Regions from separate parts of the Bacillus seohaeanensis genome, predicted to be linked through region 1. Evidence: riboswitches for the same ligand, from Rfam matches in the RefSeq annotation. Region 1 holds a riboswitch; each other region holds the start of a gene.
The links. A riboswitch is a leader RNA that binds a small molecule or an ion and turns the genes downstream of it on or off. The one in region 1 is predicted to bind cobalamin.
Positions count from the first base shown of each region.

Region 1 (7,549 bases):
CTACTAATTCTGGCATCACGATATAACCGCTCTACTTCATACTCTTGCATATAGCCATACCCACCGTGTATTTGAACTGCTTCATCTACAACTTCTCCGAGTACTTCCGAGCAATTTACTTTATTTATCGCACATTCCATTGCAAAATCAGCTATTTTTGAGATAACTCTATCACTTTCCTCTACAGCATTAATCGTATCATCTAATTCCCCTGTTGTTCGGTAGGCAGCACTTTCTGCACCATAGATGGCAGTCGCCATGTTAGCTAGCTTTTCTTGTATCATCGTAAAATCCACTATTGATCTATCGAATTGTTTGCGTTCCTTTCCATAATCAACAGCTAACTGAAGTGCTTGTTTAGATGTACCAATATTAGAAAAGGCAAGTTTAAGTCGTGCTAGATTAAGAATATTTAAAGCAACCTTATGTCCTTTACCGACAGTGCCAAGAACGTTTTCATTTGGAACAAGTACATCATCTAACACAAGTGTTGCAGTGGAAGAGCCTTTAATCCCCATCTTCTCTTCTTCTGGACCAATTGAAACACCTCCAAAGGACCGTTCTACAATAAAAGCCGTTATCCCTTCGCTTGTGTTTGCAAAGACAACATAGACATCAGCAACCTGTGCATTCGTAATCCATTGCTTCGCTCCATTCAGCAGCCACATTGTTCCTTCCTTATTTAAAACAGCTGTTGTTTTTGGATGAAGGGCATCCGATCCTGCATCGGGTTCTGTAAGAGCATAAGCACCAATCCATTCCCCTGAAGCAAGTTTAGGAAGATACTTTTGTTTTTGGTTTTCACTTCCAAAATACACATACGGCAATGTTCCAACACCTACATGGATATTAAAAGAGACACTAAAAGAACCTCCAAATCCCATCTTCTCTGCTACAAGTCCTGATATTTTTTTATCTAAAGAAAGCCCTCCATAAACATCTGGAACTTCAATTCCAAGTAAGCCTAACTCACCTGCTTTCTGAAATAACTTACGCACCACATTATAATCATGCTGTTCAATGGAAGAAAAATACGGAAGGACATCCTGTTTAATAAACTGCTCCGTCGTTTTGGCGATGAGATCTTCCTCGTCATTGAAATCTTCCGATGTAAAGATAGTGGAAAGCTCTTCACGTCGTGTTGAGTATAGATAATGGGGAAACTCTCTTTCTATTTTTTCCATATAAACCCTCCCGAAGTATTATAGGAAGGAATAGAAAAGAAAAAGGCCAGCATTCATCTCTTCTAATTCCTCCTATTTTGCTAACTATTCTTTCTATCTTCCTCTCTATAGCAAGTAGAGGAAAGAGTTTTCTTTCCTCTACTTGCCTATCATTTCTCTTCTTCCACTAAAAGTGTTTTTGCAATATCACTATCTAAATCCTCAAATTTGTAATAGGAAATTGTCTCATACAATTCCTTTCTCGTTTGCATCGCTGCAAGATCTTCTTTTTGGGTTCCCTGTTCCTTTATAAGCTGAAACACCCTTTCATACGCTTTTGCTGCTACACGTAGGGATGTTACTGGATAGATCACCATTTTGATTCCCATACTCGCAAATTCTTCTGCAGTATAGTAAGGTGTTTTTCCGAATTCTGTCATATTCGCAAGCAAAGGAACCTTTATTTTTTCTGAAAACAGCTGGAACTCTTCCTCTGACTGAAGTGCCTCTGGAAAAATAACATCCGCTCCTGCTTCTACATATGCAGTAGCTCTCTCTATTGCGGAATCTAGTCCTTCAACCGCTCGAGCATCTGTACGAGCCACTACCATTAAGGATGGTGCAACCTCTTTTATGACTTTAATTTTTTGTATCATCTCTTTTGTTGAGACGAGTTGCTTACCATTTAAATGCCCACATTTCTTAGGTAACTGCTGATCTTCGATTTGAACAGCTGCGACTTTTGCTTCCGCCATTTCTCTTGCAGTACGAGCGACATTAAGGACTCCACCAAAGCCGGTATCGATATCTACTAATAATGGTAGATTAGTAGCACGCACAAGGTCTCGCGCACGATCGGCCATTTCAGATGAAGTAACAATTCCTAAGTCAGGCAGTCCTTTGCTTGCTGTATAGGCTGCGCCAGACAAATACAGAGCGGAAAATCCTGCATTCTTTGCAACTAATGCAGCCATTGCATCATGAGCACCTGGAACTTGTAAAATGTCTGAAGTCGAAAGTAACTTGTAAAATTGTTCTGCAAGCTCCTTCTGAGTTAACTCTTTATCTACAATCCAAGCCATATGTTAGACCTCCTATTATAGTAAGAACAATTCTATAAATTGATTTACATGCATATTTTCCAGTTTTTCTTGGTTATAACAAATTTCTTCAATTTGTTTTTGATGCTTGCTAGGATAATGCGTTTTTAAGTTATTTAAAAATTTACTAATAATTTCTGGGATAGCCTCTTCTCTACGGAAACGGTGACCTAGTGGGTATTCACATTCCACTTTTTCAGTAGAAGTTCCATCTTTAAAATGAACTTGAATCGCATTGGCGATTGAGCGCTTGTTCGGGTCTAGGTAATCAAGACTATATTGTTTATTTTCTACAACATCCATTTTGTCTCTTAATTGATCAATTTGCTCATCTGATGCCGTTTCATTTTCATAATGCTCTGCTCTTATATCTCCTTTTAATAGACCAATAGCAGTAATGTACTGTATACAATGATCGCGATCAGCAGGATTGTTCAGCGGGCCTGTCTTATCAATAATTCGAATAGCTGATTCATGAGTAGTAATCGTGATTCGGTCAATTTCGCCCAAATGATCCTTGATTTGCGGGTGAAGCTTAACAGCACATTCTGCAGCAGTTTGAGCATGAAATTCCGCTGGATATGATACTTTGAATAACACATTTTCCATAACATATGAATCAAGATCTCGTCCAAGTTTTAATTCTTTCTGTTTAAATAAAACATCTTGGAAGCCCCAGACTGGTGCGGAAAGAGCCGTAGGGTAGCCCATTTCTCCCTTAAGAGCGGTCATTGCTAAATAGACACCTCTACTTGTTGCATCGCCTGCAGCCCATGACTTGCGTGACCCAGTATTTGGGGCATGTCGATAAGTTCGTAAACTAGAATTATCTATCCATGCATGAGATAAAGCATTAATAATTTCTTCACGCGTTCCCCCTAACATCTTTGTAACAACGGCTGTCGTTGCAACTTTGACAAATAGTACATGATCAAGGCCAACTCGGTTTAAGCTGTTTTCTAATGCCAGCACTCCTTGAATTTCATGTGCTTTAATCATCATTTCGAGAACTTCTCGTACAGTTAGAGGCTTATCCCCTTTGCCAAGACGAACCTGACTTACATAATCAGCGACAGCTAATATACCACCAAGATTATCTGATGGGTGTCCCCATTCTGCAGCAAGCCAAGTATCATTGTAATCGAGCCAACGAATCATACACCCGATGTTAAATGCTCCTCGAACAGGGTCGAGTACAAATGATGTACCTGGAACCCGACTTCCGTTTGGAACGGTTGTCCCCGGCACAATCGGTCCCATCAGCTTTGTGCATTCTGGATAATTTAATGCAAGAATTCCGCAACCTAGTGTATCGAGCAGAACATAACGAGCTGTTTCATAAGCTTCCGTGCTTGTAATATCCTTATGCAGTACATAATCCGCAATTTCTTCTAATAAAGTGTCTACTTTTGTTTGCTCATTCATTTTAATCACAACTATCTTCCCCTTCTATCGATATTCATTTCAAACGTAACCATTAGTTGGTGAGGGTACGGCGTTCTCCTGTATAAAGTACACGTGGTCGGAATAACCGGTTATTTTCATGCTGTTCAATGACATGTGCACAAAGACCGAGCGTTCTTGAACTGAAGAAAATTGGTGTATACAATGGAATAGGAATTCCTAGCATCCAGTAAACAGGTGCTGCATAGTAGTCTAGATTTGGATAAAGCCCTTTCTCTCTTTCCATGATTTTTTCTCCAGCTTCGCACATCTGAAGAAGATTATAGTCACCCTTGACATCAGATAATTGCTTCAATGCCTCTTTCATCATAAGTGCCCTTGGATCCATTTTTTTCATATATACTCGATGGCCAAATCCCATAATTTTTTCCTTGTTATACAGTTTTTTCATTAGCATTTCTTCGAAGTTTGAAACAGTATCAGCCTCATTTAACATGTACATAACTGCTTCATTTGCACCACCATGCAAATTTCCTTTTAATGAAGCAACTGCTCCAGTCAGGGCTCCATATAAATCGGACTGTGTAGACGCGATCACCCTAGCTGTAAATGTCGAGTTAGGTAGCTCGTGCTCACTGTATAAAACAAGAGAAAGATCAAATATCTTTTCTTCGAGTGGAGAAGGCCTTCTCCCTGTAAGCATATAAAAGAAATTAGCACTATAAGATAGATCTTGGAGTGGGTGAATAGGTTCATTTCCATTAATGATTCGATAACTATTTGCTACAATGTTTGGAACTTTCCCTAGCAGATTATAGGCTCGGTCCATATTTGCCTGTAACGAGCGATCATCAATATGCTTATCGTAGCCGGCAAGTGCAGATATTCCTGTACGAAGACCATCCATCGGATGAGTTTGCTTTGACAATAGATTGAATATCGTAAATAACTTTTCTGGAATGTCATATTCCTTCTTTAGCTTTTCTAATACAGATGCTTTTTCAAGTTCATTAGGAAGCGTATCTTCCAGTAAAAGATGAACAATATCTAAGTATTCTTTCGTCTGAGAAAGCTTAATCAAATCATAGCCTTTTATAACAATTTCCCCTTGTACCGTATCAAGAAATGAGATGTTTGTTTTAGAAGCAATCACACCCTCAAGACCTGGAAAATAGTTCACTTCAGTTTCCATCCTTTTCATCCTCCCATCCTAACAGTTCCACTTTCACTTCGAAGTAAGCCCTTTCAAGATTTTGCATATAAATCTCTTTTTCAGGCTGTCCCTCTGTTACTTCTTGTATTTCTGCTTTCAATAGTGTCCATTTTTCATCGATTGAACAAGACTCGTCTAAATTGAAATTGTTCATTATGCATATTTTGAAAGAATTGGTAAAGTAATTCACTGATCCAAACAACGGTGTCCTCCTATAAAGTGAGCGTCTCCTGAATAGTCCAAGAACAATTGTGCAAACGCCTTTATTAGCCCCTCCAAGCAAAAAGCAAAGAAAGAGCACGTTTTCCTTTAGATAATGCGAGCTTAAGTAGGCTGAGTACGGCAGCTAAACGTAAACGGTTCTTGTTTAAAAATTATCTACATACGAATGGTTTACAGTTTTCTAGCCAATAAAAAAACAACTTCCTCATAAGAAGTTGTTAAGGTACGAATGAATATTTAAATAAGCATGTTGATGGCAAAAATGAAAAACACGCTCTACTATCTCGCACTTAACACCTCCTATCCGCGTAGGTATTGATGTTTGCTAAAACAGGCAGGTCTCCTGACTTAAGATCATCGCTTTTCGAACCTTCCCATTTTCGTAATAATGAAAACAGTGGTTTTTTCGAATCGCTCCCAAATACAGTTGCGGGACAGCGTCGGAATCTAACCGAACTTCCCTTTTAAGCAGTTAAAATGAAATTCATTTTGCTGCACCTGTTTCTACAACTATTCAATTTTCTTTTCAAACATATCAAATGTTTAGAAAAATTACAATTATTTTTTATTTTTAGTAAATATTGAAAACACAGAGACGACCCTCTAGCCTCGCTGAACCAAAAGAAGAATCGTCCCTTTGCTTCTTAGTTAGTTCCCATCCAAATCCACTAATAAAGGACATCCGTATGGACCGGGATCCAAAAACTCCACAGTTAGATAACACCAGTTTTTTTGTGTATACCTTCTATATTTTTAAAATATTATTTCACTTTCGTTCAAACTCATGTATACTAATGAATGTAAACTTAATAGCAATAACTAGGGGAGTCCAATAAGTTGGGCTGAGAAAGAAACGCGCTAAAGTTTCTTGACTCTTTGGACCTGATCTGGATCATGCCAGCGTAGGGAAGTTAGAAATTCACAAGTATGTAAAACTACTTCTACATAGTCAAGCTGGGTCCGTTTATTACTAATGGATTCAGCTTTTTTATGTGCTTCATTTGTTTTAAAACTACCTCTGTTATGTTCTAGATCTCGTCTTTTAAAAATTTAAAAGGGAGAGATTTATTTTATGTCAACAACCTCATTAAATGAACAAAACATTTCCATCATGTCCAACTTTTCAGGAAGCAAAAAAGTTTATGTAGAAGGCTCAAGACCCGATATTAAGGTGCCAATGCGTGAAATTGAACTAAGTCCAACAACCGGTACCTTTGGCGAGAGTGAAAACCCACCAGTTCGGATCTATGATACTAGTGGACCTTATACGGATCCTAATTATTCAGTTGATATTACAAAAGGGCTACCTGCTCTTCGAAATACATGGATTCATGAACGCACTGATGTTGAAGAATACGAAGGACGCAAAATTAAGCCTGAAGATAATGGCTATCAAGATGAAAATGACCCACGTGCCAATCATAAGTTGTTCCCTCGTTTAAATCGAAAACCACTGCGTGCTAAGAAAGACTGTATTGTGACACAACTTCATTATGCAAAGAAGAAAATTATCACCCCTGAAATGGAGTTTATAGCTTTAAGAGAAAATATGAAGCCTGAATTTGTACGTGAAGAAGTTGCAAAAGGAAGAGCTATAATCCCATCTAATATTAATCATCCTGAGTCTGAGCCCATGATAATAGGACGTAATTTCCATGTCAAAATTAATGCGAATATTGGAAATTCAGCTGTTTCATCTTCTATTGAAGAAGAAGTTGAAAAAATGACATGGGCGACTCGCTGGGGAGCTGATAATATTATGGATTTATCAACTGGGAAAAATATTCACACGACAAGAGAATGGATTATTCGAAATTCAGCTGTTCCTGTGGGTACTGTTCCTATTTATCAAGCCCTTGAAAAAGTGAAAGGTGTTGCTGAAGACCTTACATGGGAAGTTTATCGTGATACCCTAATAGAACAAGCTGAGCAAGGTGTAGATTACTTCACCATCCATGCTGGCGTTCTTTTACGATATGTCCCTTTAACAGCTCAGCGTTTGACAGGAATTGTATCACGCGGCGGATCTATTATGGCACAATGGTGCCTCTACCATCATAAGGAAAACTTTTTATATACTCATTTTGAAGAAATCTGTGAAATTATGAAAATGTATGATGTTGCATTGTCTCTAGGGGATGGTTTGCGCCCAGGGTCAATCCATGATGCAAATGATGAAGCTCAGTTTGCAGAACTAGAGACCTTGGGGGAATTAACCAAAATAGCCTGGCAGCATGATGTTCAAGTAATGGTTGAAGGACCAGGACACGTTCCAATGCACCTCATTAAAGAAAACATGGATAAACAATTGGAGGTATGTCAAGAAGCTCCATTCTATACACTTGGACCACTTACAACCGATATAGCACCTGGTTACGATCACATTACATCTGCAATCGGAGCTGCAATGATTGGCTGGTATGGAACAGCAATGCTGTGTTATGTAA
Region 1 covers NZ_JBHUMF010000031.1:762,560-770,108, forward strand. Annotated here, with positions in the region: gene ACFSUL_RS17095 (acyl-CoA dehydrogenase family protein) at 1-1,184, opposite strand, end outside; gene prpB (methylisocitrate lyase) at 1,334-2,245, opposite strand; gene prpD (2-methylcitrate dehydratase) at 2,261-3,688, opposite strand; gene mmgD (citrate synthase) at 3,741-4,859, opposite strand; gene ACFSUL_RS17115 (hypothetical protein) at 4,849-5,082, opposite strand; cobalamin riboswitch at 5,419-5,619, opposite strand; TPP riboswitch at 5,914-6,028, shown strand; gene thiC (phosphomethylpyrimidine synthase ThiC) at 6,175-7,549, shown strand, end outside.

Region 2 (7,549 bases), on a different contig from region 1:
GAGGAAGCCTACTATACAAAGGAAAGTGTAGCAGTAAAAGACTTTATCGATGTGCATACAGATGTAGCCATTAATGAGGAGGAAACAAAGGAATATAAGGTAAAAGTTCTTTTTGTCACTTATGAACAAACCCGTGATGATTTTTTTCAATTTCAGAAAGGAGAAATTTATTACTATAATCTAGACGAGGAAAAACTGTTAGATACTTCTTCTGTCATTATGAATGACGAATTAAAGAATTTTGCACAAGACCATAAAGAAGATGTGAAGAAACACCTCACTGCGGGTTCTCAATTCCTTTTCATTTTACTAGTATTCCTTTCTATACTTATTATCCCTTTTTTCGTCATGGTTTTTCATCATCTTGGTACATCTGACAACACTTCTCTTTAAAATTAACTCCTGACTCTTCTGACGGACTTAATATTTTTTTACTCACAACACACTGAGTATAAAAATCCCCCTAATATATTTTTGAAAATAATGGATAGTGACTATTTGAATAGAAAACGACTTCAACCAAATACTATATACGTACTGTCAATAATCATTAAGGGGGAGTTATAATGCAAGTACGTGATATTATGACAAGACATGTAGAAGCTTGTTCTAACCAGGACTCACTACAAGAAGTTGCTAGTAAAATGTCTTCTATGAATGTTGGAGCAATGCCTGTAGTGGAAAACGGCCAAGTAGTTGGAATGGTAACTGACCGTGACTTAACGATAAGAGGACTGACTCAGTCAAAACCAGGTGCTGTTTCACAAGTTATGACCCAAAATGCTGTAACCATTTCACCTGATGCCTCTGTTGAGTCAGCATCAGCACTAATGGCAGAACGCCAAATTCGTCGTCTGCCAGTTGTGGAGAATGGTCAGTTAGTTGGAATGTTAGCCCTAGGAGATTTGGCAGTACAACAGAAATCAGACAGAAGTGCAGGGGTTGCATTGAGTCAAATTTCTGAAAACCACCTTCACTAATAACAGAAAAAGGGTCGGCTATTTGCCGGCCTTTTTGTTGTTAAATTGCCCCGCTTTAGGATGGGAATTCCTACTTACAAAGAAAAATAAATCAGGAAATCTATCCAGTAAGCTCTCGCGACGGGACAATAGCTTCTAGATTTAAGTTCCTTGACTAAGTAGAGAAAAATGAACTTTATCTCCAATAAAAGTAAATTTGTCTAGAAAAGCAACAAGTTTGTCCAATATAGTTTAAATATTGTCCAGTAATCCATAAATTTTGTCTAGGAACCCTAGGAATTTGTCCAGTATCCGAAGAAAAGTGTCTAGGAACCTAGAAAGCCTCATTAGAATTCACTTCAAACACTTGCCTTCTCTCCCTAGGTAAAGTTAAAGCAAAGGTTACCCTCTTCAAAAATATCCAAAATGGACTATAAACACTATCTTTTCAACAATTTTTTTACATAAAAGCAGGATTTTCCTCTACCCTCCTTGAAAATAGTAATTACAACGTTCTAATCCGTTTAAAGAGGGGGATAAATATGAACTCTGTAAAAGATTATCGAAAAGAAGTTAGGAATTTCAAACGTGAAAACCAAAGGCAAATGTTCATGGACAACTTTTTTGACTTTCTATTTATGCTTTTTGGAATTTCCATGATAACTGGTATCCTCTTGTTTATATTGGATTATTGGAGTTATTAGTAAAGTTAAATAAAGATTATATCTAATCCCAAAAAAGCTTAATTTTAAGCTACCTTCTTAACCACCAACTAAACAACATTTAGTGAAATTGTCATGGATTCTCATGGCAATTTTTTATTGTCTAAATGCCTTTTGCATTAAAATGGAATCACTTTAAAAAGTATTTCCAAGATTCTAAAATCAACGGATAAAGCGTTTTCAATGTTATGATAGTAAAGTCTATTTTTTAAGGAGGTTTGAACATGATACTATTCAGTAGTCCTTTAATCCAAGAACCAATGGCAATCTTCGCATATTTAGCCGCTGTTGTAGGGCTTCTTTTTATTTTAGGGGAGTCAAAAATACCTTCTCTACAAAAGTTTTTTCATTATGCACCGCCATTAATTTGGGTTTATTTTATTCCAATGATTTCTACTACAGTTGGAATCATCCCCGATAGTTCCGCATTATACGATTTTACATCAACTTACATTTTGCCTGTGGGGTTATTGCTTCTACTATTATCGGCAAATGTTCCAGCAACATTAAAGCTTGGACCTAAAGCGATAGGCATGTTCCTTGCAGGTACATTTGGAGTCATCATCGGTGGTCCAATCGCATTAGCACTCTTCCAGCCTCTTCTACCTGAAGAAGCATGGACTGGGGTTGCCGCCCTAGCAGGTAGCTGGATTGGCGGAAGTGCAAATATGGCTGCATTGATTGAAGCAACCGGAACACCGAAGGAAATTCTATCTCCAATTATCGTTGTCGATACAGTTGTCGGCTATAGCTGGATGGGGATAATGATCTTCTTGGCTGGTTTCCAACACAAATTCAATAAATGGAACAAAGCGGACAACTCTGTCATTAAGAAAGTAAACGATGATATGAGTGAAATTGAACGCAAAAATTCTAGACCAATTACTGTACCACATCTTGCAGCTATTCTAGGCTTAGGGTTTGGTGTTGCCTACGTTATCCGTAAGTTCTCTGAAACGCTTCCGGAAACTTCTGTACTATCCGCTGGAACGTGGACAATTATGATTATTTCTGCGGTTGGGATTATCTTCTCATTCACAAAAGTAAGCAATTTAGAAAACTACGGTGCAAGTAAGATTGGTTACGCAGGGATTTACTTACTACTTGCAACAATTGGTGCAAAAGCAGATTTAATGTATGTTGTAGACGCACCTCAATATGTCCTTATGGGAATTGTTTGGCTAGCTATCCATGTCATTATTATCTTTTTAGCTGCTAGATTGCTTCGTGCTCCACTCTTCTTTGTTGCTGTAGGATCACAAGGTAATATCGGTGGGACAAGTTCTGCACCTGTTGTCGCTTCGGTATTCCAACCATCGTTAGCTCCTGTCGGGTTGTTAATGGGAATACTCGGGAATATTGTAGGTACCTATGCTGCTGTTTTATGTGCATATTTGGCAGAATGGGTCAGTGGTTTCTATTTTTAAAGTAAAAAGAGCATCGATTTTTTCGGTGCTCTTTCATTGTTTTTCTGACAAAAAGGCTCTAATTCTTTCATTTTTGCTGTAACTTCTTTTACGATCCACCTATTCTTCTTTAACAATATAAGGAATCGTTAGCTCCCTTCCTAGTGCCTTGACTAGTGAAAGAGGCAAATGTAACAATTTTCATATTCAGTTTTTATCTCCTTACAAAAATGTAATAATTAATTTCCTTCCAATTCAATCTTAGGTGTAGTAATATGTGGTTTTGCAGGAATACGCACAAACAAAGGAGAGTATAGATGGACGAAAATAAAGTACAATATGAATTTTTAGCGGATGACCCTAGTTTTAAGGTAAAACCAGTTATTATCTCCCTCATTATTGGTGCCTTTTTTGCGATTTTGAATGAAACATTATTGAATATCGCGTTAACAACCTTAATGAAAGAGTTCAGTATTTCTACTGCAACCGTACAGTGGATGGCGACTGGGTTTATGCTTGTAATGGGAATATTAACACCAGTTTCCGCTTTAATGCTTCAATCGTTTACAACGAGGAAAATGTTTATGGGAACGATGACGGTGTTTACGATTGGTACCGTAATATGTGCGATGGCACCGACATTTTCTATTCTTCTTGCGGGAAGATTGCTGCAAGCGGTTGGAACAGGGTTTTTAATCCCAATCATTTTTAATACATTTTTATTAATTTTCCCACCAGAGCGCCGCGGTGCCGTGATGGGAACAGTTGGACTTGTTATTATGTTTGCCCCGGCTATCGGTCCAACATTATCAGGAATTATTGTCGAACATTTAGGATGGAGATACCTATTTATTACGGTTATTCCATTTGCTCTTTTCTCCATCGCTTTTGCCTTTAAGTATTTGCAAAATGTTGGTGAAGTGACAAAGCCGAAAGTTGATGTCCTTTCCATTCTTCTTTCTACGTTAGGATTTGGTGGCGTTGTATTAGGTTTCAGCTTTGCTGGAGAAGGAGATGCAAGTTTTCTTGAACCGAAAGTTTTATTGCCAATTGTAATTGGCGCTGTATCATTAGTTTTATTTACAATCCGCCAGTTAAGACTAGAAGAACCTATGCTAGATGTAAGAGTATTTAAATACCCGATGTTCACACTAGCCGTTGTTTTATTTATCATTATCATTATGTCGATGTTTTCATCAGAAATTATTTTACCGATGTATATGCAAGGGCCATTAGCACTTTCCGCAGCGACCGCAGGGTTAGTTTTACTTCCAGGAAGTTTGTTGAATGGGTTAATGTCGCCAGTTATGGGAAAACTTTTCGATAAGTTCGGTCCACGGAAGTTAATGATCCCGGCAACATTCTTGCTAACAGGGGTTATGTTTGTATTAAGTCGAGTCGGAATTGATACACCTATTTGGGTCATAATCGCCTGTTATATCGTATTAATGCTTTCCGTTGCAGCGATTATGATGCCAGCGCAAACAAACGGATTAAACCAGCTGCCAAAACGATTGTATCCTCATGGAACGGCGATTATGAACACGTTGCAACCTGTGTCTGGTGCAATCGGGGTGTCTGTGTTTATTAGTATCATGACAGGAAGACGGCAAAGTTACTTGGAATCCTCCGCAACCCCAACGGACCCAGAAACAATAACTCAGTCATTCGTGGCTGGAGTTGAGCTTGTTTACCTTATCGCGCTAGGTTTTGCAATTGTCGGCTTTGTTGTATCGTTATTTGTAAAAAAAGCAACACCGGAAGATATAGCAGATGAGCAAGTTGTAACAGAGCAAGAACCTGTTCAATAAAAAACAGATTGTATTTAAAGGTTTCTACCTATATGATTAAATTAACGTTTACTTTATTGTAACTATTTTCATACCCCAATAAATATGGTGTCTACTATAGACTTAATAGGGAATCTGGTGAAAGTCCAGAACTGTTCCCGCAACTGTATGTGCTGACGAAATAAGAGAATCCACTGTCCGAGCAGGATGGGAAGGTCTTAGAGTAGAAGGAAGCACAAGTCAGGAGACCTGCCATATTTATGACGTGTTATCTTCTTCGGGAGTTGGGAAGATAGAACAAAGGTAGTTTACTAGGCAGGTAGTTTATCTCATTTGTCTATAATTTATCAATGTTTTCTCTTCCCCATCCTCTTTTTGAGTGATGGGGATTTTTGTTGGAAGAGAAACTATTACCCTCTCCCTCTCAAAAAAATTAGGAAATGAGGGATTAATGTCATGGAGAAGCTATCGTCAAATGATTCTAGAACAATCCAAACAAAACTAGTATTACCCCCGGATACAAATCATATGGGAACAATTTTTGGAGGCACAATATTGGCCTATATTGATGAGATCGCTGCAATATCCGCTATGAAACACAGTAAAATGGTCGTTGTCACCGCTTCTATCGACACAGTCAACTTCTTATCATCTGCAAAAGTTGGTGATATTTTAACGTTGGAAGCCTTCGTGATTTCTACTGGGAGAACATCAATGGAAGTGTATGTAAAAGTCGAGTGTGAAAACTTAAAAATGAGGTCGCGAACACTCACCACCACCTCAATTCTAACAATGGTGGCCATAGATGACGATGGAGCTCCAAGTGAGGTGCCAGGTGTTATCCCTCAAACAGAAGAAGAAAAAGAACTATTTGAAGATGCAAAAAAACGAAGGGAAAGACGTCTACAAATGAATAAGTAAACAAAAGGTCCGTCCCTCAGCACTTTAAAGCGGTAAGGGACGGACCTTTCACCTGTTTGAAACGGAAGAAATGTACTTTTTATAGGATAATTTCCATGTTCATTTATAATTCATTGAACCAAAAATATTTCTATCCTTTTTTCCACCATTTTTCGTATATACTATTTTTAGGAAGCTATATATGTTATATAAGAAGTGTACACATTTGGCACAACTATATGTACAGCTAGTGAAAGTTTCACTGAAGGAGCATAATTAATGGATATTTTAGCTATTTTATTAGGTGTTTTATTTGTTCTCAACGTAGCATTTGCTGCTGTTGTCATCTTTCTCGAAAGAAAAGATGCAGGAGCAACATGGGCTTGGTTGATGGTACTTTTGTTCATACCATTACTAGGATTTATCATGTATCTTATATTCGGACAAAACTTAAGTCGAAAACATTTATTTGAATGGGAAGATATTAATAAAATTGGAATTGAGGGGTTGATAGCAGAGCAAATAAAGCATCTCAAAAACCACGAGTTTCCTTTTAGAGAAGAAGCAACTTATAAGCATCAAGACTTAATATATATGCATCTAATCAACAATGGAGCAGTACTTACGCAAGAAAATTCAGTGGATATCTTTACCGATGGGAAAGAAAAATTTGACTCCTTATTAGCAGATATCGACAAAGCTGAAAATCATATACATCTGCAATATTATATTCTAAAAAAGGACAAACTTGGAAAAGGTATTGTTGATAAGCTTACGGAAAAAGCAAAACAAGGCGTCAGGGTCAGAATACTGTATGATGAAATGGGTTCTAGAGGAACAAGAAAAAAATTCTTTCGGGAGTTTATCGCTGCCGGTGGAGAAGTTGAAGTATTTTTTCCATCACGAATTCCCTTTATTAACCCAAGGATTAATTACCGAAATCACCGGAAACTTGTAATTATTGATGGTAAAGTCGGCTATGTCGGCGGATTTAATATCGGAGACGAATATTTAGGCTTAAATAAGCGATTTGGTTACTGGCGGGATACACACTTGAGAATTATCGGGCGGGCAGCACTAGCGATGCAAACTCGTTTCATACTTGATTGGAATCAGGCAAGCCGTTACAAGATTGCCTATAACACCCGCTACTTTCCGCAACACCATTTTGAAGGGAATGCCGGCATTCAAATTGTCACCTCTGGCCCTGATTCGGAATGGGAGCAAATAAAAAATGGATATATAAAATTGATTACAAGTGCGAAAAAGTCAATTTTCATTCAAACACCTTACTTTGTTCCAGACGCAAGCTTATTAGATTCATTAAGGATTGCCGCCCTTAGTGGAATTGATGTACGAATTATGATTCCTAACAAGCCTGATCACATGTTTGTATATTGGGCCACGTTCTCTTATATCGGCGAACTTTTAAAAGCAGGAGCGAGAATTTTCATTTATGAAAATGGATTTATTCATGCGAAAACGATCGTCGTCGATGATGAGCTTTCCTCTGTCGGTACCGCCAATATCGATGTAAGAAGTTTTAGGCTAAATTTTGAAGTAAATGCGTTTATCTATGATCGTCTTATTTCTAAGAACCTAGGTGACATCTTTGAAAACGATCTTCACCTAAGCCGTGAGCTTACAATTGAAGAATATCAAAAAAGAACATTAAAAATCCGTCTCAAAGAATCCGTTTCACGTTTGTTGTCACCGATTTTGTGAGTAAAAAGCAGCGGGGCATTACCGAATCCCGCTGCTTTTTACTGTAT
Region 2 covers NZ_JBHUMF010000001.1:101,591-109,139, reverse strand. Annotated here, with positions in the region: gene ACFSUL_RS00550 (hypothetical protein) at 1-393, shown strand, start outside; gene ACFSUL_RS00545 (CBS domain-containing protein) at 564-980, shown strand; gene ACFSUL_RS00540 (hypothetical protein) at 1,502-1,663, shown strand; gene ACFSUL_RS00535 (DUF819 family protein) at 1,906-3,108, shown strand; gene ACFSUL_RS00530 (MDR family MFS transporter) at 3,405-4,898, shown strand; cobalamin riboswitch at 4,967-5,148, shown strand; gene ACFSUL_RS00525 (acyl-CoA thioesterase) at 5,334-5,798, shown strand; gene cls (cardiolipin synthase) at 6,057-7,502, shown strand.
Region 2: it holds a riboswitch for cobalamin, as region 1 does, so the genes downstream of both, ACFSUL_RS00525 (acyl-CoA thioesterase) here and ACFSUL_RS17115 (hypothetical protein) in region 1, are expected to answer to the same signal.

Region 3 (7,549 bases), 350 kb from region 1:
TCTACAATGACACAGAAAAATTAAAAGTAAAGAAAAAGCTTGTTTTAATTGAAAAGGTCGGTTGGATAAAAATAAAAGAACAACTCCCCATGGGTGTGAAGTACACAAATCCACGAGTTAGTTTCGATAAAAAGTACTGGTATATTTCCGTTGGGATTGAAACAGAACTTGATCGAGTTGAACTAACAGATAAGGTCATAGGAATCGATGTTGGAATTAAAGAGTTAGCTGTTTGTTCTAGTAGTCAAAAGTTTAAAAACATTAATAAAACGAAAGAAGTAAGAAAAGTTGAGAAACGTTTACGTCGGTTGCAACGAAGCGTATCTCGAAAATATGAAATGAATAAGGAGGAAAACCATTTTGTCAAAACAAGCAATATTATAAAAATTGAAAAGAAAGTGCAACACCTACACAGACGATTAACCAACATTAGAACCAACCATATTCACCAAGCTACGAACGCTATCGTGAAAACCAAGCCTAGCAAAGTAGTGATGGAGGATTTGAATGTAAGTGGAATGATGAAAAATCGTCATTTGTCCAAGGCTATAGCGAACCAAAAACTATATGAATTCATTCGCCAAATAAAATACAAATGCGAGAAATATGGCATTGAATTCATGCAAGTTGACCGTTTTTATCCATCTTCTAAAATTTGTTCGTCATGTGGGGAAATCAAGAAAGGTTTAAAACTCTCCGATCGTACTTATTCATGTGATTGTGGTTTAAAGATTGATCGTGACTTGAATGCAGCTATCAATCTAGCTAACTTTGGAAAATTGACAGTTTAGCCACTTCCAAGACACTGTTAATATGTACGGTTCGTTGTACCGGAATTTACGCTTGTGGACTGTCACAACAAACGAGAGTAGCTTCGGCAAAATCGGACAGGTGGAAACAAGAAATAAACAAAACTTATAGATTTTTATAGGTTTTTGGCAACGGACTATACTCATGTCGTTCATTTACATCACATCGAAGATTCGTCGGAAAAATATATTTGGACACCAGTACATCCATCAAACGAAAAACACATTGAACCTAGCTCTATAAAAGATTATATTAGAGAATTTGGTTCACAGGAGAATACAAAACTAATATTAGAACACACACCTCATCGAGTACCATCGAAACATTTTGTTTTAGAGGGAATTAATTGGATAAAAGATACCTTAGATAACAAATAAAGGGTCTCCGAAATAGAGACCCTCTCGACCACATAAGAAAGTACGAAAATCATTTCAACTTTTCATCTTCCCCTTTTTGAACAACCACATATTTTCCTTTTCGATCCGCTTTTAGCGCAATAAACGATTTAACAATGGAGTAACCGAGAATGACTACGCAGATTAACAAGTGAATAGGGAATAATAGAGTATCTTGGAGATGGAAATTACCGGTTCTATTCGCAATATAGAGAAGCAGTAAAGCTAATAGGACATACATGCCACATAAATAAAGTGGGGAAGACCACATCAACTGAACACCTTCTACAATAAAGAAAGCGAGTGAACCGAGCCAAGCCATTGTAAAAAAGAACGGAACAATATTCATCAACTGTGCTCTGTTTGCAAAACTGCTAGCCCAGCCGTCCATAAGTTTTGCGAATCCATTAGGATACATTCGCATAGAAATTGCCCGGTAACCGCTTTTCGCTTCTATAAAAACACCGCTTTTTCTTGCGTGCTTAGAAAGGGAGAGATGTGCTGCCATTGAACCTTTTGTTGTTTCATGACCACCCAAAACAAAATAATCTTGTTTTGCACATATAAAGCATTGTTCAAATCCTCCAGCGGGACCTGAAATCTTCGAAAATACATTTGTGACACCAGATGCAGCAAGAATAATCATATGAAGTAGCATGGAGAGTGTTTCATACCAATGTTTTACATAATGATATGGATGAATGGTTAAAACACCTCTATTTTGCTGTTTCTTGTATGCTTCTGCTATTCGGAGCAATCCTCTTTTATCAAACCATGTATTACTATCAACGAATAGAAAAATGTCTCCATCAGCCTGTTGCGCTCCAGTCCAGTAGGCCCAATTTTTTGCTTGCCAGCCGGCAGGGAGTGGGGGCATAGCAATTACTCTAGCTCCCAATTGTCCCGCTATGTCTTTTGTTTTGTCCTCTGAATGATCATCAACAACAATAACTTCTAAAGGAGATACGATTTGTTCATTAATGCTTTTTAAAAAGGAGGTAATGTTTTTTTCTGCATTTTTTGCATGAATAATAATGGAGAATTTTTTCACAAGGTAATTATTTTGTAGTTGGACTCTTTTTTTTAAGACAGGTAATCTCATAAACAGGAAGATCGTAAGCGATATAGCAACTATCCACGAAATCATATAAATTCCCTTCCTTTTATACTGATATTATATTGTTGCCATTATATCCACTTTTCGAGGAAGTAATACGTTTTTTTCTTGGGAAGGGTCCTGGTTTAATTTTTTCCCTTACTAATTTTGATTTCAAGAACTGAGTTTAGGCAAATTAAAAGAAGGTGAGCTTAGTGCTCCCCCTCTTCCCTTTATTCATTACCTTATAAATTTTCATTTTGTTGCCCAATTTCCCCTTCAGCTAAGTAGTTATTGGCATCTTCCTGCTTTTTATGCTCGGCAACAGAGTCGCCAGGGTATGGGTCCTCTAGGTTAACATATTGAGAAGGACCGGGCTCCACTGATACTTCATCTTGGTTTGGTAATTTTATTGATGTTACGCTCTTTTGCTTATCCATTGTAAAACTCCTTTCCATTCTTAACGTTTAGTACAAGTATAGGCAGATAGAATTTAAGCTACTTGCACAGTTGTTATTTCTAGTATGGATGAAGGAGGCCTCTACTATTCTTCTAACGCTTTATTTTCCCCAATTGTCTTTGATAAACTCATCACGACCGGACTGAGCACGATCGGTTTTATATTCGTCAGGGCTTTTCTTGTAAAAGTCCTGATGATAATCTTCGGCAGGATAAAACTTTTCAGCATTAAGGATTTTTGTAACAATTGGTTTCTTGAACCGACCACTTTTGCTAATTTCATCTCTAGTTTCCTCAGCAAGACGTTTTTGCTCTTCATTATGATAAAAAATGGCTGTCCGATATTGGGGTCCACGGTCTTGAAATTGACCTTCATCATCTGTAGGGTCTATTTGTGGCCAATATAATTCAAGCAACTTTTCATACGGGAAAAGTTCTGGGTTAAATGTAATTTGAACCACCTCGTAGTGACCAGTTTCTCCAGTTTTCACTTGCTCATATGTAGGGTTATCGACATGTCCGCCTGTATAACCCGAAACAATACTTATTATTCCTGGCAATTCATCGAAAGGCTTTACCATACACCAAAAACATCCACCGGCGAATGTAGCCAATTGTTTATTCTCACTCATAATATATCCCCCTAAAAACAAAGATTCAAAAAATCTTCCACTTAGTCATATTTCAGCTAAAATTCAGATATTTCAACTGATTTTACCACTATCCTAGGATACATGACAACTAAATGGTATTAAAATTTTTATTGAGAAAACAGCCGATTTATTATAAAATAGCAATTAACTAAAAAAGTTTTCTAGGGTTCCGTAATCTCAAATGATTAGTCTGGTCCGAGAGAAAACGCACAGATTTTATCTGTGACACGGAGGGATAAAAGCCCGGGAGATGTATCTACTTGATATGTCTCTCGGGCTTTTCCGTTGTTATAAGGTGAGGAATGGAGGACTTAAAATGAATAAAAATTGGATTATCGTATTTTTTGCCGCTTTTTTTGAGGTGTTTTGGGTAGTTGGATTAAAGCATGCCAACTCACTTTTAGAATGGGCGGGAACGGTTATCTCAATAGTCATTAGCTTTTACGTGTTGATTATCGCTGGTCGTAAATTGCCTGTCGGTACAGTGTATGCGGTTTTTGTTGGATTAGGGACGGCAGGAACCGTTTTAACAGAAATGCTTTTCTTTGGTGAACCGTTGAAAATTGGAAAAATCGTTTTGATTTCCGTACTACTTATTGGCGTAATTGGCTTAAAATTAGTTACTGATGATCCTGTTGAGGAAGGGGAAAACGTATAATGGCTTGGATTTCTTTAATAGTTGCCGGTCTCTGTGAAATGACCGGTGTGGCGATGATTAATAAATGGAATAATGATCATAAATGGCATTCACTAGTGTTCTTAGTGGTTGGATTCGGTGTTAGTTTTCTTTGTCTTACTTTTGCGATGGAAACATTACCAATGGGAACAGCCTATGCGATTTGGACAGGAATAGGAGCAGCGGGCGGGGCGGTACTCGGAATGGTCTTATATGGAGAATCGACCGATTGGAAAAGAATCTTTTTTATTGCACTGATACTTTCATCAGCAATTGGATTAAAGCTAATAGGTTAGAAGTTTTTCTGAAAAAGTGATTCCATTCGACGAGAATCTCATGTATAATCCAATTGACGGAAAATTTTATAGCATATGGAAATAGGTGAAGCAGTCCAGCAATATCTGCTTCACAATAGGGAAGTTGGTGAAAATCCAACACGGTCCCGCCACTGTAAATGGGAGCAAGCTGTGAATCCACTGTACAAAAAGTATGGGAAGGAGCAGCAAGCAATGACCATAAGTCAGGAGACCTGCCTGTTTCTTTTTTAGCACCAGTACTACGAGGATAGGAAGGTGTAATTTGCATACATACAGATAAGGGCTGAAACGCTTGCATGCATCTTACACAACATCTCCATTTACTGGAGATGTTTTTTATTTCATTCAAATTGGGGGATTAACAAATGAAAAAGTTTTACTCGTTATTTTTGACTTTATTGTTAGTTTTAGGTGTGCTCGCTGGTTGCGGTCAATCAGAGGATGGGACAAAAGATACTGGAACAAGTGGAGAAAAAACGGAACAAGCTGATGGAAACAAAGAATCTGCATTTCCTCTAACGATAACGGATGCGGTTGACGAAGAGGTCGTTATTGAAAAACAACCCGAGAAAATTATCTCCCTTGTTCCTAGCAATACAGAAATTGCTTATGAATTAGGTTTAGGAGAGAAGATTGTTGGAGTTTCTGATAATGATAACTATCCGGAAGAAGTAACGGAAAAAGAAAAAGTTGGCGGAATGGAATTTAATGTTGAAAAAGTTATTAGCCTGTCACCAGATTTGGTACTAGCACATGAGTCTGGTGTATCCTATGCAAAAGAAGGGTTTAAGCAATTACGTGAAGCGGGCATCCCAGTATTTGTAGTCAAAGAAGCTACAAACTTTGATGAAACTTTCGAAACGATTGAAACAATAGGCAAAATAACTGGTACAACGAAAGATGCTGAAGAAATTGTCACAACAATGAAGGAAGATTTAGATGCAATAAAAGAAAAAGTTGCTTCTGTTACAGAAAAGAAAAAAGTATATGTTGAAGTTTCTCCCGCTCCGGAAATTTTTACAACAGGGAAAAACACTTTCATGGATCAAATGCTGACAACTATTAACGCAGAAAATGCCGTTTCAGATCAAGAGGGATGGGTACAGATGGACCAAGAGGCAGTCATTGCACTTAATCCAGATGTTATTATTACAACGTATGGTTTCTATACTGAAAACCCGAAACAACAAATCATGAGCCGTGACGGATGGCAGGATATGAAAGCTCTTAAAGAAGAACAAATATATGATGTTCATTCTGATTTAGTAACAAGAACAGGTCCTAGGCTTATCGAAGGAGTAGAGGAGATTGCCAAAGCAGTTTATCCAGAAGTTTTTGCAGAATAAAAAATGGATAACATATGGATTAGCTTTAGTCTTTCTCGTACTATCACTATTAGCTGGGATCTCTATTGGAACCATTTCCGTTCCATTTCGTGATACAATTGTTATCATTGGTGCAAAAATATTCCGTTTTGACCTTCCTGAATCAATTGATACGATGTACACTAATATCGTTTACGCGATTCGATTACCTCGTGTATTATTGGCCTTTATTGTAGGGGGCTCTTTGGCAATTGCCGGAGCTTCCTTCCAAGGGCTTCTAAGAAATCCGCTAGCTGATCCATATACTTTAGGTGTTTCTTCCGGAGCTTCTGTTGGAGCAGTTTTAACACTGTTTTTTCAAATAAGCCTTCCGGTTATCGGAATGTTTACACTTCCATTTTTAAGTATTGTTACATCTATTATTACTATTTTTCTCGTATTATTTTTTGCACAAAAAGTAGAAAGATCGATGAAAATTGAGACGATCATTTTAACTGGTATTATATTTAGTTCATTTTTAGGATCATTCATTTCGTTAATGATTGCGTTAACTGGAGAAGAGTTGCGGCAAATTATCGGCTGGCTACTCGGAAGTGTTTCAATGCGTGGTTGGGATTATGTAATTATTATTATCCCATTCTTTATTATCGGTGTTATTATTTTATTGATGAATACAAAAGAGCTAAATGGAATGAGTTTTGGAGAGGAACATGCACATCATCTCGGAATTTCCGTTGAAAAAAGAAAACTTGTCATTTTGCTTGCTGGCTCGATTTTAACCGGGGCAGCTGTTGCTGTTTCAGGAACGATTGGGTTTGTGGGTCTTGTTGTTCCACATTTTATTAGAATACTAGTCGGCCATGACCATCGTCATCTACTGCCATTGTCAATTATCACGGGCGGTGGGTTTTTAGTACTAGCAGACCTTATTTCGCGTACAGTTATTGCACCTACAGAGCTTCCAATCGGAGTTATTACAGCATTAATCGGGGCTCCTATTTTCGGATATATTTTAATAAAGAAGAGAGGTGCCTAAATGATATCTGTTCAACAGTTAACAGCAGGGTATGAGAATAAAAAAATACTTAAAAATATAAGTTTTACCGTCCAAGCTGGAGAATTTTTCGGTATTTTAGGTCCGAATGGAAGCGGGAAAACAACTCTTCTCAAAGTATTATCCGGACTACTTCCAACCGATAATGGAAGTGTTACTATTCAAGGGAAAGACATATCCTTTTATTCGTCGAAAGAACTTGCGAAAACAATTGCTGTTTTACCACAAATTACTTCTAACTCCTTCTCGTACCGTGTAAAAGAAACCGTTATGCTTGGGCGATATGCACATCAAAAAGGTTTGTTCAAAGGTATTCAACCGGAAGATGAGCAAGTGGTGGAAGAAGTAATGAAGCAAATAGGTGTATGGGAATTACAAGATCGAGTGCTTGACGAATTGTCTGGTGGAGAAAGGCAACGAGTTTTCCTTGCGCAGAGCTTGGTACAACAACCGAAAATATTAATATTGGACGAGCCTACCAATCACTTGGATCTTTCTTTTCAAAAGAATTTACTTGATTTATTGAAACACCGATCGAAGCAAGATAATTTGACTATCATCAGTATTTTTCATGATCTGAATCTTGCTAGTCTTTATTGCGACCGGTTGCTACTATTACATGAAGGAAAAGAAAAGCTTGTGGATCACCCAGAAAATGTACTAAGTGTAAAGAATATAGAAGAGGTCTATCATACGAAAGTAGAAAAACGACCTCACCCAAAAGTGCCAAAACCACAAATGGTAATTATTCCTGAAGCAGATGA
Region 3 covers NZ_JBHUMF010000031.1:416,195-423,743, forward strand. Annotated here, with positions in the region: partial or broken gene ACFSUL_RS15400 (RNA-guided endonuclease InsQ/TnpB family protein) at 1-791, shown strand, start outside; gene ACFSUL_RS15405 (hypothetical protein) at 936-1,187, shown strand; gene ACFSUL_RS15410 (glycosyltransferase family 2 protein) at 1,237-2,352, opposite strand; gene ACFSUL_RS15415 (hypothetical protein) at 2,547-2,741, opposite strand; gene msrA (peptide-methionine (S)-S-oxide reductase MsrA) at 2,862-3,392, opposite strand; guanidine-I (ykkC/yxkD leader) riboswitch at 3,564-3,665, shown strand; gene ACFSUL_RS15425 (DMT family transporter) at 3,730-4,071, shown strand; gene ACFSUL_RS15430 (DMT family transporter) at 4,071-4,385, shown strand; cobalamin riboswitch at 4,452-4,640, shown strand; gene ACFSUL_RS15435 (ABC transporter substrate-binding protein) at 4,772-5,752, shown strand; gene ACFSUL_RS15440 (FecCD family ABC transporter permease) at 5,715-6,767, shown strand; gene ACFSUL_RS15445 (adenosylcobinamide amidohydrolase) at 6,768-7,549, shown strand, end outside.
Region 3: it holds a riboswitch for cobalamin, as region 1 does, so the genes downstream of both, ACFSUL_RS15435 (ABC transporter substrate-binding protein) here and ACFSUL_RS17115 (hypothetical protein) in region 1, are expected to answer to the same signal.

Region 4 (7,549 bases), on a different contig from region 1:
GACAAGTTTGGTCAAAGGTGCTTTCGCCTTTTCCGGGCAAGTTTGTATTTCCGCACAAAGAATTTACGTTCAAAAAAACATTTATGATCAGTTTCTTGAAAACTTTGTCAAGCAAACAAAAGAATTAAAAATTGGGGATCCCGAGAGCGAGGAAACAGATATTGGTCCAATGATTAATGAGGATGAAGCAAGACGTGCTAAGCTTTGGATTGATGACGCTGTAGAAAAAGGTGCTAAAATTGAAACAGGTGGTGAGCAAAATGGCACTGTACTCTCCCCTACGATTATGACAAATGTTGATCAAAATATGAAAATCATTGCCGAGGAAGTTTTTGCACCGATTGTATCGGTCATTCCTTTTGATAGTGAAGAGGAAGTTATTAAGTTTTCGAATGATTCCATTTACGGGCTACAAGCAGGGGTTTTCACAAAGGATATCGATCGTGCGATGCGTGTAGCAGACCAATTAGAAATGGGTGGAGTATGGGTTAATGAAATCTCCACTTACCGCCAAGATAATCATCCATACGGTGGTGTCAAACAGAGTGGCATTGGCAAAGAAGGGGTTAAATATGCAATTGAAGATATGACCGAAATGAAATTTATCGGGATTAAATTGGATTCATAAAGCTAAAAGAGGCTGGGACATAACTAAAGTACTATCCCCTAAAGACGAACAATGTCAGGTTAAATTGTTTAGTAATCACTGTTACACACCGCTGTTGATTTCCGTGTCAAGACTTCGCTTTCCGCGGGCGGTCGGTGAGCCTCCGAGAAAAGCGGAAGCGGCTCGTTTTGCTCGCGAAGAAAATAGGGAAATACCCAAAAGGCGCTTTTTGCCTTTAGGGTATTTCATCTTTTTCATAGCGAGTTAGCCGCTGGAGCTAGACATGCGCTGCGCTCTTGCGGGGTCTCACCTGTTCCGCTTTTCCCGCAGGAGTCTTCGTCTTGCACTCCAATCAACAGCTAGAACAAGTTAAAAAGAACAACAAGTTTTATGAAGACTTATAAAAAAAACGAACTAATTCGCCTTCAAATGAAAGAATTAGTTCGTTTTTTTATTCACCTAGAGCACATTTGTCCCAGCCTCTTTTTCCATTGTATTAGATGCATTTTATGAACGTTCATATACGATTAAGAAGCAAATGTAAAGTATTGAAATATCAATTTCTATCGTTTACTATATTCTATATTAGGAAATTCACTATATATAGTGTCACAAAACAACACATGCAACTAAATATTGTTTTTTATAACAGTAAGAAAAGGTGCCGAGTACGGCTTAATAGGGAATCTGGTGTAATTCCAGAACTGTCCCCGCAACTGTAAGTGTGACGAAATGGTTCATCCACTGTATACATATCGTATATGGGAAGGTTCCAAAGTAGAATGATCACAAGTCAGGAGACCTGCCTGTTTCTTACAAAGTTTCTTATTCTTCGGGGATTGAGATAATGAGACGATACTTTCACAGATTACTTTCTATCTCTATGTAAAGTATCGTTTAAATCCACCCTACTTCCAGGAGTGGATTTTTTTATTTTATTCTTCCCCTTCTAGTACAAAAAAGGAGGAAACATAATGAGTATTAAATTAGAAACAACCATTATTAAAAGAAAAAACGGGAAAGAAGAACTCTTTTCACCAGAAAAATTAACGTCTTTTATAAAAAGTGCTGCAGCGGACTTTCCTACGCTGAATACAGATGATTATATCTCTAGACTCATTACCACAATTGAATCCCAAAAATCGTATACGGTATCGCAAATCAATAATCTTTTACTGCTTGAAGGTTTAGCGAATATCTCCGAGCAAGAGCCTGATTGGACGTATGTTTGTTCAAGAATCTATATGCAACAACTGTACAAAGAGGCTGCGATTAATAGGAACTATCCGGCTAATCAAAACTATGGATGCTTTTATGAATTAATCGTCCGACTAACAAACAATGGAATATATAATCCTATTATTTTAGAAAAATATTCAAAAGAAGAGCTGCATGAGCTTGGGGATATGATTGTTCCTAATAGAGATAAGTTTTTTACATACATTGGATTGCGAACATTAGCGGACCGTTACCTTGCCCGGGATCACGAAAAAAACACCTATGAGTTGCCACAAGAACGATTCATGATGATTGCCGTAACCCTTATGATGAATGAACCTCGAGAATCACGTCTTTCACTTGTTAAAGACGCTTACTGGGCTTTAAGTAATTTATATATGACAGTTGCTACTCCTACATTAGCAAATGCGGGGAAAAGTTATGGACAGCTTTCTAGTTGTTTTATCGATACGGTCGATGATAGTCTCCAAGGTATCTACGACAGTAATACCGACATCGCCAATCTTTCAAAATCAGGTGGTGGAATAGGTGTCTACCTTGGCAAAATCCGAAGCCGTGGGAGTGATATTAAAGGATTTAAAGGCATTTCGTCTGGTGTGATTCCGTGGATGAAGCAATTAAATAATACAGCAGTAAGCGTTGATCAGCTTGGTCAGCGAAAAGGAGCAATCTCCGTCTACTTAGATGTTTGGCATAAAGATATCTTCCTCTTTCTCGACTCGAAATTGAATAACGGGGATGAACGAATGAGAACACATGATTTGTTTACGGGCGTATGTGTTCCGGACTTATTTATGGAGCAAGTAGAAGCAAGAGCAGATTGGTATCTTTTCGATCCTCATGAAGTACGAAAAGTAATGGGCTACAGTTTGGAGGATTTTTATGATGCTGAAAAAGGAGATGGAGATTTTCGTGCTCGTTATTGGGAATGTGTCGATAACCCTCTTCTTTCGAAAGAAAAGGTTCCTGCAATTGAGGTTATAAAAGGAATTATGAAGGGCCAGCTTGAAACCGGTACACCGTTCATGTTTTACCGAGACGAAGTCAACCGCCAAAACGCGAATCATCATCAAGGTATGATTTATTGCACTAATCTTTGTACCGAGATTACCCAAAACCAAAGTCCGACTACCGTGGACGAGCAGTACACATCAGACGGAAAAATTATTACCGTCAAAACCCCTGGTGATTTTGTTGTCTGCAACCTTTCTTCTATAAATTTAGGAAGAGCTGTCCCAGAAAATGTACTTGAAAAATTAATTCCAATACAAGTCAGAATGTTAGATAATGTCATCGATTTAAATACAATTCCTGTATTGCAAGCAAAGTTGACAAATGAAAAATATCGTTCGATTGGATTAGGTACGTTTGGCTGGCATCACTTGCTTGCATTAAAGGGAATCAAATGGGAAAGCGAAGAGGCAGTTGACTATGCGGATACACTTTATGAAAAAATTGCTTATTTAACCATCGAAGCAAGCATGAAACTAGCACAAGAAAAAGGTAGCTACCCTTTATTCGAGGGATCAAATTGGCACACTGGCACTTATTTTACGAAAAAAGGATACGATGACTCTTCTCGTTTGCTCGACTGGGCTTCATTAAAGGATAAAGTTCAGAAGTACGGGGTGCGAAATGGATATATGATGGCGGTCGCGCCAAATGCATCTACTTCCATCATCGCTGGTAGCACAGCGAGTATAGACCCTATTTTCTTCAAAATGTACTCAGAGGAGAAAAAAGATTATAAAATTCCTGTCACTGCTCCTGACTTGAATGAAACAACTACATGGTATTATAAATCGGCTTATTTTATTAATCAGAAATGGAGCATTAAGCAAAACGCCGCAAGACAGCAGCACATTGATCAAGCAATTTCTTTTAACTTTTATGTAGTCAATACAATTAAAGCGAAAGAATTATTAGATCTCCATCTTGAAGCTTGGAAAAGTGGATTAAAAACAACCTATTATGTCCGCTCGACTTCAAGTTATATAGAAGATTGTGATTCGTGTGCAAGCTAATGTTTTATGATCGGTGTCTTTTTTAAAGTTTAATTCAACAGTTGATATTCGCCTTGATTTCAACAGATGAATATCAGCTTTAAATGAACAGTTGAATAAACAGCCATATTCAACTGTTCAATCAAAACAACAATAATATTTAATATAAAAAAGCTAATACGAGGTGAAGAATATGAAGGAACTACTAAAAAAACGAGTACTCATGGACGCAACAGCGCCAAATCGCTCTACAAAGATAATTAACGGTGAAAGCTCCAACATATTGAATTGGGATGATGTCGCCTATTCATGGACTTATCCAAAATATAAAAAAATGCTCGCAAACTTTTGGACTCCTTTTGAAATTAATATGGCACAAGATGTGAAACAATTTGGTCAGTTAACGAAAGATGAACAGGAGTCGTTTTTAAAAATTATCGGACTGCTTGCACTCCTTGATAGTATTCAAACAGATTACGCTAGTAAAGTTGCAGATTATATTACTGACTCTAGTATTAACGCTTTAATGATTATTCTCGCACAGCAAGAAGTCATTCATAATCATTCTTATTCCTACGTATTATCTAGTATCGTTTCGAAATCCGAACAAGATAAAGTATTCGAATTTTGGAGAAACGAAGAAATACTTCGGAAGCGAAATGATTTTGTGACGAATGGCTATAAACATTTTGCTCTGGAAGCAAGTGTAGAAAATCTATTGAAATCAATTGTATATGACGTGATTTTAGAAGGCTTGTTCTTCTACTCTGGCTTTGCTTTCTTTTACAACTTGGCAAGAAATCAAAAAATGGTCGCAACGAGCACGATGATTAATTACATAAATCGTGACGAACAAATTCATGTGGACTTGTTTGTTAAAATTTTCAAAGAAGTGCTAAAAGAGTATCCAGAATACGATACGCCTTCTCTTTCCGATTTTGTAACAAGCACTTTTAAAGAAGCTGCAAAATTAGAAATAGAATGGGCTCATGAAATTATCGGTACTAAAATAGAAGGAATTCACATGAATGACCTCGAATCTTATATTAAGTTTTATGCGAATGTACGCTGTAACCAACTTGGATTTGAGCGTCCTTTCGAAGGCTACCGCACCAATCCATTAAAATGGATAAAAGCTTATGAGGAAGTTGACTTGGGTAAATCAGACTTCTTCGAACAAAAATCTCGTCAATATACCAAAGTCAACAACATCGACAATGGCTTTGACGAACTATAAAGGTCCGTCCCTAGACACGGTAATGCGTTAAAGCAACGAGGGACGGACCTCTTAAGGAGAAGCAGTATGAGAATCTTTCTTCGTTTTTTATTTTTTGTTATCGGTATTCTTGTTTTCAGTTATGGAATTTCAATGGCAATAAAGGTACAGTACTTGGGAATTCACCCCTGGGATGTATTAAATATTGCTCTGTTTGATAAATGGGGACTGACAATCGGAACCTGGAATCTCATCGTTGGCGGTGTATTAATTTCAGGCACACTCTTCCTAAATCGTAAATATGTCAGAATTGGAACGATACTAAATGGTCTTATGGTCGGACCACTAGTTGATTTATATTTATTTTGGGATATTCTCCCCCAACGTTCTAGCCTCTACCTAGACGCAATTATTCTCATCTTAGCAATTATCATTATGGGAATCGGTGGTGGACTTTACTCCGCATCTGGCTTAGGAACAGGTCCTCGTGACGGATTTATGCTTTCCCTTTCGGAATTAACAGGACAGTCTATAAGCAAAGTACGAATTGCTTTTGAAAGCAGCATTCTTATCATTGGTTGGCTACTGGGAGGTCCGATTTTCATTTTCACCTTTATCTATACATTTATTCAAAGTCCCATTTTTCAATTTTCATTTTTACATTTTACAAAACTTCTGGATTCTTATAGTGCTTCTCGGTCGAATAATTTTAATTTATAATAAATACTTTTACAGTTTAAGTTGGCTCAAAGAATGGGGCCAGCTTTTTTCTTTGGCTGTTTTCTAAAGGCTCTTTTCTCATAGATTATTGTTTTTACTTATAAATTTAGTCCGTTGATTTCCGCTACGGATACTCGCTTTCCGCGGGGAGAGAGGGAGTCAAATGCCCGCAGCGAGAATCAACTCAGTAAGTTAAACTTAGTTTCCGTTAAAAAGCAACAAACTTTACGAAAATAGCCTTTCTAAAAGATTATTGCTTGTAACAATAGTTGAAAACAGCCAAAGAAAAAAGGCCTCAACTGAGACCTAAACAATTTAATACCTGAGCAATTATCTTGAGAAATGTCTGCTATCATTACAAATACTTTCTCTGCACACTACGCCCATCGTACGTAAACAGCATTTCTCTTCCTTCAATAACGGATTCCATATGAACAGGGCGTCCCCATAGTTGATAAATATAAGGGAGAACTTTTTCTAAATATTTCAGATCAAGTTCGATATCTTCATACCAATGTTTCAAATATAGTTCACCATTTTTTAAATAGTCGCCATCATTAACTGTAATATAAGGAAAACCACCGTTGACTCTCATACTAACAAGCTGGTCACGGACCTTTTTCCATTCCTTATCAACAATCTTATAATCTTTCCCTTGTTTTTGGAAAAGGTACATATCCTCTCTCGTCACAAGATCTTTTGTTAAGTAATTTCGTAAAAAAGAAATATCCGATTCAATTTCTCTTACTTCAAACATCTTTTCACGACCTGAGTTTGGCCGAACCCCCATCCTTTTCATTTCATCTGTAGGGTTATTGTATCTCTCTTCGATATCTTCAAATATTTTCACACCAAGGTAATAGGGATTGATGCCTGTTCTTGATGGTTGAACAACACCTGCATTTAGTTTAGCAAACTCAATAGCTTCACCGCTCGTTAAATCCATTTCTCTAATGATGCGCTGATGCCAATAAGATGCCCAGCCCTCGTTCATGATTTTTGTTTCAAGCTGTGGCCAGAAGTAGAGCATTTCTTCTCTCATCATTGTTAAAATGTCCCGCTGCCAGTCTTCTAGTTCCCTGCTGTATTGTTCTATGAAAAGGAGAACATCCTTTTCAGGCTGCGGCGGGAATTTTTTCTTTACCTTTTTCTTTGGTCGGTCTTTTGGTTTATCATCAAGAGACCATAAATCATCGTACGGAGTAACCCGTGGTGCTTCTTCCTCCTCCCACTCCACATCGTCCATTGTCCACGAAAGCTTTGGACGCATTAAAGAAGGATCTATATGTTCATCTATCGCCAATACAGCATCAAGAAAAGCTTCTACTTCCTGCTTCCCATGATCAATCTCATACTGCCGCACTCGATCTGCTGTAGCTGCCATACTTTCCACCATATCACGTTTCGTGTTTTCAAATCGAATATTATTTTTGAAAAAGTCACAATGGGCTAGTACGTGGGCAACAATAAGCTTATTTTGAATTAATGAATTAGAGTCTAATAAAAAGGCATAACAAGGATTAGAGTTGATTACGAGTTCATAAATCTTACTTAACCCTAAATCATACTGGAGCTTCATTTTATAAAATTGTTTTCCAAAGCTCCAATGGGAAAAACGAGTCGGCATTCCATATGCACCAAATGTATAAATAATATCTGCAGGACAAATCTCATATCTCATCGGATAAGAATCCAGGCCAAACCCTGAGGCTATCTCGGTTATTTCGCTTATTGCTCGTTCGAGTTGCTTTTGTTCCTCCGGTT
Region 4 covers NZ_JBHUMF010000033.1:1,073-8,621, forward strand. Annotated here, with positions in the region: gene ACFSUL_RS19835 (aldehyde dehydrogenase family protein) at 1-628, shown strand, start outside; cobalamin riboswitch at 1,251-1,431, shown strand; gene ACFSUL_RS19840 (ribonucleoside-diphosphate reductase subunit alpha) at 1,582-3,870, shown strand; gene ACFSUL_RS19845 (ribonucleotide-diphosphate reductase subunit beta) at 4,043-5,086, shown strand; gene ACFSUL_RS19850 (YczE/YyaS/YitT family protein) at 5,153-5,785, shown strand; gene ACFSUL_RS19855 (SpoVR family protein) at 6,141-7,549, opposite strand, start outside.
Region 4: it holds a riboswitch for cobalamin, as region 1 does, so the genes downstream of both, ACFSUL_RS19840 (ribonucleoside-diphosphate reductase subunit alpha) here and ACFSUL_RS17115 (hypothetical protein) in region 1, are expected to answer to the same signal.